One region of the Paenibacillus violae genome, then DNA from elsewhere that is predicted to be linked to it. Evidence: riboswitches for the same ligand, from Rfam matches in the RefSeq annotation. Region 1 holds a riboswitch; each other region holds the start of a gene.
The links. Region 1 has a riboswitch for thiamine pyrophosphate ahead of RQP52_RS28850 (ECF transporter S component). Riboswitches for the same ligand answer to the same signal wherever they lie in the genome.
Positions count from the first base shown of each region.

Region 2: another riboswitch for thiamine pyrophosphate. It lies ahead of RQP52_RS17210 (DUF561 domain-containing protein); the one in region 1 lies ahead of RQP52_RS28850 (ECF transporter S component).
Region 3: another riboswitch for thiamine pyrophosphate. It lies ahead of tenA (thiaminase II); the one in region 1 lies ahead of RQP52_RS28850 (ECF transporter S component).

Region 1 is NZ_JAWCUD010000012.1:191,792-196,004, reverse strand. Features, by position in the region: gene RQP52_RS28855 (methyl-accepting chemotaxis protein) at 1-1,349, shown strand, start outside; TPP riboswitch at 1,403-1,512, shown strand; gene RQP52_RS28850 (ECF transporter S component) at 1,617-2,213, shown strand; partial or broken gene RQP52_RS36615 (ABC transporter ATP-binding protein) at 2,297-2,695, shown strand; gene RQP52_RS36610 (ABC transporter ATP-binding protein) at 2,951-3,706, shown strand; gene RQP52_RS28840 (energy-coupling factor transporter transmembrane component T family protein) at 3,697-4,213, shown strand, end outside.
Region 2 is NZ_JAWCUD010000005.1:290,198-294,410, reverse strand. Features, by position in the region: gene RQP52_RS17225 (thiazole synthase) at 1-512, opposite strand, end outside; gene thiS (sulfur carrier protein ThiS) at 519-722, opposite strand; gene thiO (glycine oxidase ThiO) at 706-1,893, opposite strand; gene RQP52_RS17210 (DUF561 domain-containing protein) at 1,877-2,521, opposite strand; TPP riboswitch at 2,665-2,763, opposite strand; gene RQP52_RS17205 (bile acid:sodium symporter family protein) at 2,923-3,906, shown strand; gene RQP52_RS17200 (hypothetical protein) at 4,074-4,213, shown strand, end outside.
Region 3 is NZ_JAWCUD010000002.1:366,698-370,910, reverse strand. Features, by position in the region: gene RQP52_RS08645 (right-handed parallel beta-helix repeat-containing protein) at 15-2,003, shown strand; TPP riboswitch at 2,041-2,141, shown strand; gene tenA (thiaminase II) at 2,230-2,901, shown strand; gene RQP52_RS08635 (DoxX family protein) at 3,042-3,383, shown strand; gene RQP52_RS08630 (MarR family winged helix-turn-helix transcriptional regulator) at 3,527-4,015, shown strand; gene RQP52_RS08625 (pirin family protein) at 4,145-4,213, shown strand, end outside.

The DNA of each region.
Region 1 (4,213 bases):
CCATGGGAGTCGTTATGACGCTGCTGACTTTTGGAGCGCCTATTGCGCTAATTTGTACACTGCTGATCTGGAGGAAAATCGGGGTCACTTACACCAAGTATATCATTGCCATAGGCCTTAATGTGATTTCATATTTCTTCATGACGCATAATATCGCTTTGTCCAGCATGCTTATCTTGTATTTAAGTTTAGCGCTGGTCTCCTTGTATATGGATTATAAACCGTTACTGCTTAATGGCGTTATCGGGATCTTAAATTTGAACTATTTCTGTTCCACGTTGTCAGGTCCAATTGACTATATTGCTATCAATGTTTTTTATGTGCTAATCATCATTACGCTAATAGGTCAAGGCCAGATAGGAAGCCGATTATTAAGCCGTGTAGCACAGAGCGCTCGGGAGTCCGAGGTGTCACGCATGAAGACGGAAGAGGTTCTGACAGGCGTCCGTACGACAACAGAGGCGCTGGGAACTTCCAGTAATACGCTTCATGAAAATGCATCCGTGACAGGCAGAATCACAGAAGAAGTTGTTGCGGCTTTCCAAGAAATTTCCATCGGTATTGAATCTCAAGCAACTTCCATTACAGACATTACAACGGCTATCCAAGAAGTGAATGAGACGGTGGAGATGACCTCTTCCGCATCGAACACGATGAGCAGCAGATCCAGGGATACAGCCCGCATGACGAATGAAGGTAAGAACCAAATGGAGGATTTGACGCATAAAATCAAGGACATCACCGTGATCGTAACGGAAACGTCCAACATCATGAATGAAGTGAACGAAGAAAATGTGAAAATCGGAAATATCGTGACAACGATTGCCGATATCGCGAATCAAACGAATCTGCTGTCGCTCAATGCGTCCATCGAGGCTGCACGAGCCGGGGAACATGGCAAAGGGTTTGCGGTAGTTGCCGGTGAGATTCGGAAGCTTGCGATGAACGCTCACGTAGCTTCAACGGATATTTCAGAGATTCTAGGCTCCATTCAGCAGAAGGTGGAAACCGCTGTTGAGAAAGTAGCTGTCGGCAAGCTAGCGGTAGAATCGGGCAGAAAATCAGCGGAAAGTGTTGATCAGCTATTCGAGGTTATTAACACGAATACAGCTGAAGTCATGGAGCAAGCCGAGAATTTGCAGCGCATGAACCAGCAATTGCAACTATCTTCCCAGAAGGTGGCCGAGGAGATGACATCCGTGGCAGCCATTACGGAAGAGTCCGCCGCATCCGTGCAGCAAGTGCTTGCTAGCGCGGAAGTGCAGCAGAAACGGGTGGAAGATATTGTTGACAGCATCCGCCAGTTATATGGATTGACATTGGATTTAAAACTTTTGATGGAAAAATAATTTCTCCTAAGGCATTGCTAAATATCGGTTAATCCGCTACAGTTAAGCCAAATGAATAGCAACACGGGTGCTTGATGAAGTCAGGCTGAGATAGTGGCCCTATGCCACTGACCGTTAATCTGATCTGGGTAATGCCAGCGTAGAGAATTGGAGTGCCTCTTTTTGCACTAATTTTATGCCTGCCGCATCCCGGTAGGCTTTTTTTGTCGTGTTCGCCTATCTCATTTTAACAAAAAAGGTATCCAGGAAAAGGAGTGGGAAGAAGAAATGGCACAAAAAGAAACAAGAGCAAAAGGGTTAAAATTGACCGATATTTTGGTTACCATCGTGATCGCGGCAGTATTTGGGGTGATTTATCGCATATGGGGACCCATGTATGATCTTCTAAAACCGATCGGTCTGCATGCAGAGCAGTTAAGCTACGGCATGTGGTTCATGGCGGCTACATTTGCTTTCCTCGTTATTCGTAAACCAGGCGTCGCCTTATTGGCTGAAGTTGCAGCCGCGACAATTGAAGCCCTTTTTGGAGGATCATGGGGAGTATCGACGCTTGCGTATGGCATTCTTCAAGGGCTTGGCGCAGAGCTGGTCTTCGCGTTTTTCTTGTATCGCCGGGCGAATGTGGGTGTAACAGTCCTAGCATCCTTCGCATCCGCAGCGCTTTCCTTGCTTGTAGATAAATATTATGGCTATATCGATCAGCTAACGTTCTGGAATTATTGCTTATTTATTGGGCTTCGTCTCGCAGGCTCCGCCATTATAGCTGGGGTGTTCGCCTATTACTTGGCTAAAGCATTAGCTCGCACGGGCGTGCTGAACTTGGTTAGACCCGTCTCAAAGAACGATTACGATGTACTGGGGTAATGCGGATGAGCGAGGGCATGGGGGTTACCAATCTGCGGTTAAAATATCCCGGTGACGAGGTTCCCCTGTTATTTCAAGGGGTTTCCTTTTCAGTAATGCCGGGGGAAAAGGTGCTGCTGCTCGGGCCAAGCGGCTGCGGGAAATCGACACTGCTCCAAGTGCTGAGCGGGATCGTTCCCGATATTATCGAGATTCCGCTGAAAGCGGATAAACTTGTCACACCAAGCCGCTGGGGGTACGTGTTTCAAGATCCAGACGCTCAGTTCTGCATGCCGTATGTGGATGAGGAAATTGCTTTCGTTTTGGAAAATAGGCAGGTTCCCCGTGAGGAAATGCCGGAACGGATCGCGCATTATCTGAGCTTAGTGGGGTTGCACCTGGAAGACGCTCATACCTTAATTGGTCAACTGTCACAGGGGATGAAGCAGCGATTGGCGATTGCAAGCGTCCTAGCGCTGGAGCCGGAAGTGCTTTTTCTAGATGAGCCTACAGCGTTATTGGATGATGAAGGCACGGGGCTTGTTTGGGAAACGATCCGGTCCATTAGCGCTGACAAAACCTTGGTCATTGTGGAGCATAAAATCAGCGGCATTCTCGATCTCATCGACCGTTTGATTGTTCTCTCTCCGGATGGGGAGATTTTGGCTGATGGCTCGCCACAAATCGTATTTGAAAGGTACAAAAGGCAGCTTGCCGACTACGGGATTTGGTATCCGGGCGTTTGGAGCGAACTTAACATGGAACGCTTAAGCAGGAGCAAGTTGCCCGCGGAAGTCGAAGCTGATGCTGAGAATCGGCAGCCGGTCATGTCCTTTCGCGATTTTACCGGGCTTCGCGGCGGAAAGATCAAGACCTCTGTGGATAACTTGAGCGTCTATCCCGGTGACTGGATCGCGATCATCGGTGCTAACGGCGCCGGCAAAAGCTCGCTCCTGCTCGCCATCATGCGGCTCATCCCGACCAAGGGCAGCTGCTGGATCGATGGCGTGAAGGGCAGCAGAATCGAGCAGCTTGCGGAGCAAGTCGGCTTCGTGTTCCAAAACCCCGAATTCCAATTCGTGACAAATTCGGTAGAAGAAGAACTGCTCTACTCCCTGCCGGAGGCGGAGGGAGGGAAGGATGCACAGCAGGCTGCTCTGGAGGAGCTGCTGCGGCAGTACGATTTGCTCGCGCTGCGCAAGCGGCATCCGTTCCAGCTCTCGATGGGCCAGAAGCGCCGCTTAAGCGTAGCTTCTGCGATGGTTCGCAGCCCGCGTATCCTGCTGCTGGATGAGCCCACCTTCGGGCTCGACGCACACGGTACGATGCGCATGTTGGAGCAGCTGGAACGGCTGCGCGCAGGCGGGACCGTCATCGTGATGGTGACGCACGATGAGGAGATCGTCAAACGCTGCGCCACACGCGTTTGGCAGGTTAAAGCGGGCTGTGTGACGGAACAGTCTGCGACTTTCGCAGCACAAGCCGAGGAAGGGGCGCCGATGGTATGCAAATAACGTTCACGTATCGTGAAACCTGGCTGCATCGGGTTAATCCGGGAGTGAAGCTTGTCCTGTCATTGCTTCTGTTTGTTCTTGTTGTATTCACGCATAATCTGAATACGATGATGTATTTAACGGCGGGCGCCTTGGTGCCGCTGTTCGTTTATTCAGGCCAGCCGCTGCGGCGTCTGCTGCTGTATGCTTCGCCGTTCCTGCTCATTTTTATCTCCTCCGCGGCGGGGATGATGATGTTCGGCAGCGGGGATACAGAGTGGTTTCGCCTCGGATTCATCCGAATCACGGAAGAAAGCTTTTACCGCGGTCTGCATCTGGGCTTCCGCGGCTTACAGGTTGCCGCTGTCGGCTTGCTGTTCAGCTTGACGACACGTCCTGTTGCCCTGTTCTATGCGCTGATGCAGCAGTGGAAGGTGGCGCCGAAGTACGCTTACAGCTTCCTTGCCGCTCTTCGCATGCTGCCGCTTATGCTTGAGGAATTCCAGACGCTGCGTTACGCGCTCAAGG
Region 2 (4,213 bases), on a different contig from region 1:
ATGAAGCTCAGGTTGAGGGGATTGATAATGCCTTGCCCTGTGCCAATTGGTGAAGCTCCCGGCATGATGGCATGCACCCCAAGCGCTTGAAGGCGTTTAGCCAACAACACGTCATCCGACGTATACGGCAGTACGATGAAGCCCTCTTCCAGCAGCATCTCCGACGCCTTTAATGTTTCGACGGGGTCTGGCAGCAGCGTCATCTCATCGCCAATCACTTCTACCTTAATCATGTCGCAAAGACCGGACGCCTTCGCCAATTTGGCGATGCGCACCGCTTCTTCCGCTGTTTTGGCCCCTGCCGTGTTCGGGAGCAGCGTGAAGTTCGACACATCCAGCATGGATAAGAAATTCGGCTGGCTCGCCTCAAAAATGTTCATCCGCCGCACCGCAAACGTCAAAATCTGCGATTCGCTCACATCCACAGCCTGCTTTTGAATATCGAAATTCGGGAATTTGCCTGTGCCTAACAATAATCTTGAACGAAATTCATATGGACCGATTTTTAACATGGTTAATTATCCCCCTCCAACAAAATGAACGATTTCGATTTTATGTCCTTCCGATAACTCCGTTTTCACATGATCTTCTTTTTGTAAAATGTTCTGATTATGCTCGACAACGAGCATTTTCTCCTGCAGCTCAAAATGGGCTAGCAGCTCTTCAATCGTACGAATCGCATCCGGAACCTCGACGCTTTGGCCGTTAATGTGCAGCTTCAATGCTTTGCAGCTCCTCTCCTTGTTGTCGCCCGCCTTCCATCCGCTTGGACGTTCCCGACAGATCAGGGCAGAATGCGTCCAAATTGAGCTGCAAACTGCCCGCGTCCTCGCCTGATACGAGCTGAGCGATGATCTTCCCTGTGATCGGGCTGAGTAAAATCCCGTTGCGGTAATGCCCGCAGGCCGCAAATAAGCCCTCATACATCGGGACTTTGCCGATGTACGGCATGCCGTCTAGCGTCTGCGGACGCAGGCCTGACCACGCTTTTTCCCACTCGGCATCGCCGATTGCGGGCATTAATTGCTTCGCTCTCTCCATCAGCTCTGCGAGCCCTGTCAGTGACACCTTGCGGTCATAGCTGTTCGGCACAACCGTCGCGCCGACGAGCAGCCGTCCTCCCGCTTTGGGGACAATATAGCACCCTGGCGTGAACAGGGTCTTCTGCAGCTCGCGCTTCTCCGTGAGTACTGAGAAGCACTCCCCCTTCACGGGATACACCGGCAGGTCGATCCCGCTGCCGGCGAGGAACTGGCCGCTCCACGTCCCGGCCGCCACAACAACGTGCTCGCTATACAGCGGCCCCTCGCTCGTCATTACGCCGACGACGCGATCGCGCTCCGTCAGCAGCCCTTGCACGTGGGCGAATTCCTGCAGCTTCGCCCCGAGCACCCGCGCCGCCTGCGCGAATGCCGCCGCTAGCTGCGGCGCCTCGACCTGCCCATCCTCGGGCAGGTACAGAGCTCCGCGCGTCGCCTTGCTCAGCGCGGGTTCGAGTGCTGCGGCTGCGGCTGCGCTCAGCCACTCCGCTCTTTCACCCGCTGCGCGCTGGAGCTTCTCCCTCGCGCGCAGTTCTTGTTCTTGAGCGTCGCTGAGCGCGACGTTCAAGAGCCCTTCACGGACGAGACCGATGTCGATGCCCGTGAGGCTCCTCAGTTCCCCGCTCAGTTCGGGGAACATTGCTCTGCTTTGCCGGGCCCACTGGAACAGGGGCCCGGTGTCCTCCATCTCGGACTGCGCTCCGAGCATGCCGGCTGCGGCCGCCGAGGCCTCCGTCCCAAGCCTGCTGCGCTCCAGCAGCGTGACGGACTGGCCTCGCTTCGCCAAGTGATAGGCGATCGATGCGCCTATCACGCCTCCGCCAACGATGATAACGTCACTCGTATGCTTCAAGTCTCTCACCTCTTGTTTTTTCTTGCTGCAACTCTCGGATGTACGCTTTTACGCTTTCCACGGGGTCATCCGCCTCCCAGATGCCGCTCATCACTGCGATGCCGGAAGCTCCTGCAACCAGCACAGACCTTACTCTTGCAGGTGTTATGCCACCGATAGCGATGACTGGAATCGTGACCTGCCGGGAAACATTCCCCAGTTGTTCTAGCCCTCTTGGCTCAACCCCCAGCTTTGAACCCGTTGCAAAAATATGCCCATACAAGACATAATCCGCCCCTTCGCTCTCACGTTTTACAGCTTCCTCCGTGCTATGTACGGAGACTCCTGTGCGATGCGCACTTTGGTAGCTCTCCTTTATCGTCAGCAGCTGCGGAAAGCTTTCGGGAAGGTGCAAACCGCCAAGCCCTGCAGCAGTTGCCATCCAGGGGTAGCCGTTGATGCAGAGGGTTTGCGCAGGTATACCTTGTTCCAACAAATACTGTACGCCCATAAAAACTTCATCCATCGGCTTATTTTTCTCGCGGATATGAATGGCTGTGACATAAGGATGGATCTGGATTGCAATGGCAGCCATCTCCTTCCATGCCAACTTGCCATTCGATATCACATGCAGCTCGCGCTCGGACATGGAAGTCCGCCTCCTCACTTTTTGAACCGATGTATCGATAGGCAATGCAGCCTGGAGCGGCAATCAAGACGCAAAAAAACCACTTTTCCTAAGAAAAGTGGTTGTAGGTTGCCCGCATAATAAACATGCAAAAATGAGGCGCCAAAGTCCGGTTTCCACTTTCCTCCGCTGGTATGACCCAGTTCAGGTTCAAAGGGTTCAGATTGCTCTGTCTCAGCCTTGCGGCGCCCCTAGGGATACATTCGTATTCATTTGTTCATTATCATAACACGGTATCCAGTCGATGGAAATAAAAATTTCCAACCCATCTTATCCTAGTCACCCGAAGCTAATGCTCTTATAATAGGGAGAACGCAACCCTCGGCCTTTATTATCCATTGTCAGGAAGGATGAACACCCAGATGCTATCTCAATTGAATCGCCAACTGGAAAAAATTTTGCCGCTCATCACCCCTGTCAGCGTGCTTATCGGCGTTCTGCTCGGCAGTCATTTATCCGGCTTTACCTTCTTATCGCCTTGGCTGTTTGCCTTTATGACGTTCTCGGGCAGCATCAGCTCCAGCTTCAAGGAATTTATTAAAGTTATCGTCCAGCCCTTCCCTCTTATCGCTACGCTGCTGATTCTACATGTCGGTATGCCGCTGCTCGCGCTTGGACTCGGTCACGCAGTTTACAGCTCTGAGCCGTTAACCATCACTGGACTCATTCTGGCCGCAGCCATTCCAACAGGAATTACAAGCTTCGTGTGGGTCGCCATTTATCGTGGGAACATCGTGCTGACCCTATCCATTATTCTCATGGATACCGTTCTTTCACCGTTTGTTGTTCCTTATACACTCTCTGCACTGGTCGGTACGAAAGTCCAGATGGACACTTTTGCCATGATGCAAGGTCTATTCTTCATGATCGTCGTCCCGTCCTTACTGGGCATGCTGCTTAATCAATGGACGAAAGGCAAAATCAAAGAGCAATGGAGCGGCCGTCTAGGTCCTTTTTCGAAAATATGCATGGGCATCGTTGTCGCGATTAACAGCTCCGTTATTGCGCCATACTTGCGTGATTTTAATGCCAAACTGCTTGGTTTGGCCGGTTTTGTACTAGCCCTCGCTTCTCTCGGCTACATCCTGGGATGGATCGTCGCCAAGCTGATGAAGTGGGAGCAGGACGTCGTTGTGGCGCTTACGTTTAACAGCGGGATGCGGAATATTAGCGCCGGCGCCGTGCTTGCTGTAGCGTACTTTCCGCCTCCGGTGGCCATTCCAGTTGTGCTCGGGATGCTGTTCCAGCAATCGCTGGCGTCATTATTTGGTTTTCTATTGAATAGAAAATACGCTCTGAAAAGCGATAGACCTAATCTAACTGTGAATCGAGCCAAACAAGTTTAATGGAGGAGCTGCCTGTGCAGCTTCTTTTTTGCATGCTCTTTTACACGCTCAGCCATTTTTAAGCTAACATTTATCTCCTATTCAGCTTCCCTTCTCTTTTTTTTCATAATTACGCCGTACAATGAAACTGAAATGGAAGATCAATGATAGGAGTGGTACATAGACATATGAAAATTAAAATGAAACAAATAGCCGGCTTATGCATTCTTATTCCCGCTTTGCTCAGCGGTTGCGGTAACCAAGCTTCCCCTCAGCAAGCAGCGGCAAGCACAGCACAGCCTCAAGCGAGTGCGCAAGCTTCGCCAGA
Region 3 (4,213 bases), on a different contig from region 1:
GAGTGACTACAGCTATGTCTAAACAATCTAACCAATTACATGAAATGGAAGAAGCGGCTGCTCCAGTGGACGCAAAGGAAGCAGGGGAGAAGGAAGGATATAAGGAGCCATTATTTAGCCGCAGGAAATTGCTGACCACGCTAGGGTTAGGAGGAATTGCCGCTGTCTCCAGCGGATTATGGCAGATAGCAGGCGGGTCTACCGCTTTTGCCAGCGATCAATCCGTTACAAGTTCCGTATATGGCGTGGCGATTAAGAAACGTAAAACCGAGATGCTTGAGATTCTGGACATGAAATTCTGCGTCGCAGTTAAGTTGGAGGACCTGAGGGTCGAACTCGAGCCCGATCCTGCGCTCGCTTATTATGTAACGAACGAGATGCAGGAGGGCTTCTTCCGTTATGACCCGAACGACACTACATCCGTAGATAATACGGGAACCGTACTTGTGTCCTCTAACGGCAAGCGGTTCAAGCGGATCTACGGGGATACGCTGATTGCTTCTTGGTTCGGCACCAAAGGAGACGGCGTCACGAACGATACGCTGGCGTTACAGACAGCGTTAAATACCGCGTCAGGTCACAAATTGTTTATTCCCAAGCAGCGGACTGGCTTTTATTTAACAGGCCAATTGTTCATTCCGGGTCAAATTGCGATTGAATTCGAGCCGGGGACCGTCATACAAGCGGTAGATACACTGAGCAAAGTAGGGCCTGTCTATGAACGATTGATCCGCATCAAAACCGTTAAAGACGTGTATATCAACGGAAACGGCTCCACGTTACGTATGAACAAGGCGGCGTACACGACAGGCGAACAAGCCCATATTTTCGATATTAGCGGTTCGGAGAATATTATCCTTGAGAATATCAACGCAAATGACAGCGGCGGAGATGGATTTTATATCGGATATTTCGAATCGACGGTAGGTTTCTGCCGGAATATCGTGCTTCGCAATTGCCGCGCGGATAATAACCGAAGACAAGGACTCTCCGTGATCTCTGTAGATGGCCTCACCGTGGAGAACTGTCGCTTCTCCAATACGAAAGGAACAGCCCCGCAAAGTGGAGTCGATATTGAACCGAACGGCCAACTTGATTTGTTGAAAAATATTCGGTTCATCCAATGTGTGGCAGATGGGAATACAGGCCGGGGCTTCCTCGTCACTTTGCTGAAACCAACGGCTACCAGTGAGCCTATCGATATCGTTTTTGATAAATGCAAAACGAAAGGGAATTCGTTTGGTTTCTCCATGAATTATGGTGGAGATGGCACGAAAGCCGTGCAAGGCGAGATCAAACTGATTGATTGTATCGCGGAAAGTGAGCAATACGCCGGATTCTCGGACTTATCTTTCTCAGCCGACGGCGCGAAGCGCTCCTATATTCGGTGCCGGGCGATAAACTGTAACACAGTAAACCAGCCGGAAGACCCTTATGGTTACGGCTCCTCGTTCATCCTCACAACGGTGCCGTCGCAGGTAAGGACCTCTATCGGAAATGCGGTTTATACGGAGTGCGAATCCGTTGATACGCGTCAGGTTCCGCTGATAAAGCGAGGATTCTCGTTAAAGAAAAACAACGCAGAATTGCTGCGGAACGTCTCCTATTTGGGCTGTTCAGTCAAAGGTGGAGGCCAAAAGCTATATGCAATAGACCCCTCAGCCGAGGATATCTATGCCGTCAAACAACCGCTGCTTATTCATGCTTATCCCGCATCCGGATCCGTCACTTTCGATTACATAGGCTTCAAAATCACCAACGCCGGCGCATCCGCTGAGGTCACCCTGCTATTGCCAACAGCTAAAGCCAGTGTTTCGTATACTTTTTTTGTGGAAGCAGCATATCGGCTTAATTTGCAAACACAGCCTGGGAAGACAATTCTGACACCTAATGGAGGAAAGACCCTGATTGGAACCAACCTGCAGGGTAACTCTATTGTGCTGGTGGGCCGTTCAGATGGGCAGTGGGAGATTTCAAGCATGGTAGGGGATTGGCTGCAATAGCAGATTGTGGTAAGATTTGACTAGACAATTGAATCGTATTGAACACTAGGGGTGCTGTCATAGCTGAGAAAGACGTTGGTCTTAACCCTTACACCTGATCTAGGTAATGCTAGCGAAGGGAAGTGGTTGTTTGTCGTATGGGTACCTGTCATAACGCGGCCGCTTTCTATTAGAAAGCGGTTTTTTTGTTTTGACTACTAGAATTATTAAAAAAGGGGATAAGACAATGACTTTTTCTGAACGTTTATATGAGCGACTGCAACCGATATGGCGGAGGAACCACGCCCATCCGTTTGTTCAGGGAATGGGAGACGGTACGCTAGATCTGGAAAAGTTTCGCTTTTATATGATTCAAGACTATGTGTATTTAAAAGATTATGCCAAACTGTTCGCATTAGGAGCGGTCAAATCGGATGATTTGGCGGTTATGGGAAAATTTGCTGCTTTGCTGGACTCCACATTGAATGAAGAAATGTCCCTTCACAGAGCATATGCTGCTCGATTCGGCATCACAGTAGAGGAGTTGGAACAAGCCAAACCTTCCCCAGTTACGTTGGCTTACACGCATTATATGCTGCATACGGCGCAAAACGGATCGTTAGCCGAGCTAACTGCGGCACTTCTTCCTTGCATGTGGAGTTATTCCGAAATTGGCAAGGAACTAAGCCGATTGCCCGGAGTAAGCGAACATTCCTATTATGGGGATTGGATAAAAATGTACAGCTCGGAAGAGTTCGGAGCGTTAGCGCAGTGGTGCATCGGGCTGCTCGATCGGCTTGCCGAAGGAAAGCCGGAATCCGAGCTTATTCGGCTGGAAGAGATTTTTCTGAACACGACGCGATATGAATATCTGTTCTGGGAGATGGCTTACCGGATGGAAAGCTGGCCAGATGAATAGCTAGGAACAGGAATGAAACAAGGAGATTGCCGAGCGGCAGCTCCTTTTTTTTGTTCAGTTCTAAAATTATATCTTGACTAATATATATCCTAGTAATAGAATAACTAACGTTATACTAAATATTAATAGGGGTGATTCACATGCATATTTTGTCCATCGTGCTTCAAATTATTTTAGGGATCGGGTTTCTGCTGTTTGGTTTCATGAAGTTTGGCAGCAAACAAATGGTAGACGAATTCAAGCGCTATCGGTTATCGCCGGGAATGAGGATTTTTACTGGTTTAGTAGAAGTACTGTCAGCCGCTATCATTATTATCGGCATTTGGGTTAGTCCATATGCCTTAATCGGTGCTATTCTTATGGCAATTACCATGTTTGTTGCGGCTCTGGTCCACTTGGTTCGCGTGAAAGATCCAGTTGCTAAAGCCATGATGCCCATCCTTCTTTTCATACTTGCTGTTATTGTCATTATTTTGAACTGAAGCAAGCTATTCATATGAACACATGTCTACGCAATTTTCTTACGAATTATGCTGAAGCAGAAGACCTTCGATTTTTTCTAATTGAATTTCCTACAGAAGTCGAATATCCTTGTGTATAAGAACGCAAATAAGGTGGTTGGCGTATGACTGAACGTGATAAAGAGGGTATAGAGCTTGATTTAAGACTTATACGTGTCATAAGAAACATGGTAAAAGAATTGTTTGGGAGCATGGAACGGAGCATTGATAGCTTTGACCTCAGTATCGAAACGTTCCAAATCCTTGAGTTTCTATACAATAAAGGTCCGCATCCCATACAGAAAATTAGCGACACTTTCTCGATACCAAGCGGGAGTATCACCTATGTGGTGGATAAGCTTGAGAAAAAAGGATTCGTGGAACGCCTTCCTATTCCAGGTGATCGCCGCAAGGTGAATGTGGCATTGACCGGAGAAGGTCGAAGCTATTTTGATAACATTTTTCCGACACATGTACAAGCAATCTCCGACGATTTGTCGTTTGTGACGGATGAAGAGAAGCTCGAACTCATTGTCCTCCTTAAGAAAATTGGATACGGCATTAAGAATCGTCAAAGTGATGCAAACGGACATGAAGATGATAAGAAGTCATAACCTTTGGTATGGCGCAAAAAAAGACCCTCTAACTGAAGAAATGAGGGTCATTTTTATCGATGAAAAATATCCTATTATTATAATATATATATAATACATTTATATCTGGTATAGATGGGAGATATGAAAATGAACATACAAGTTCTAAGCCCAGAGTTTCAAGGGAAAGAATCATTTGACGGAGGAAGAATTTATGCG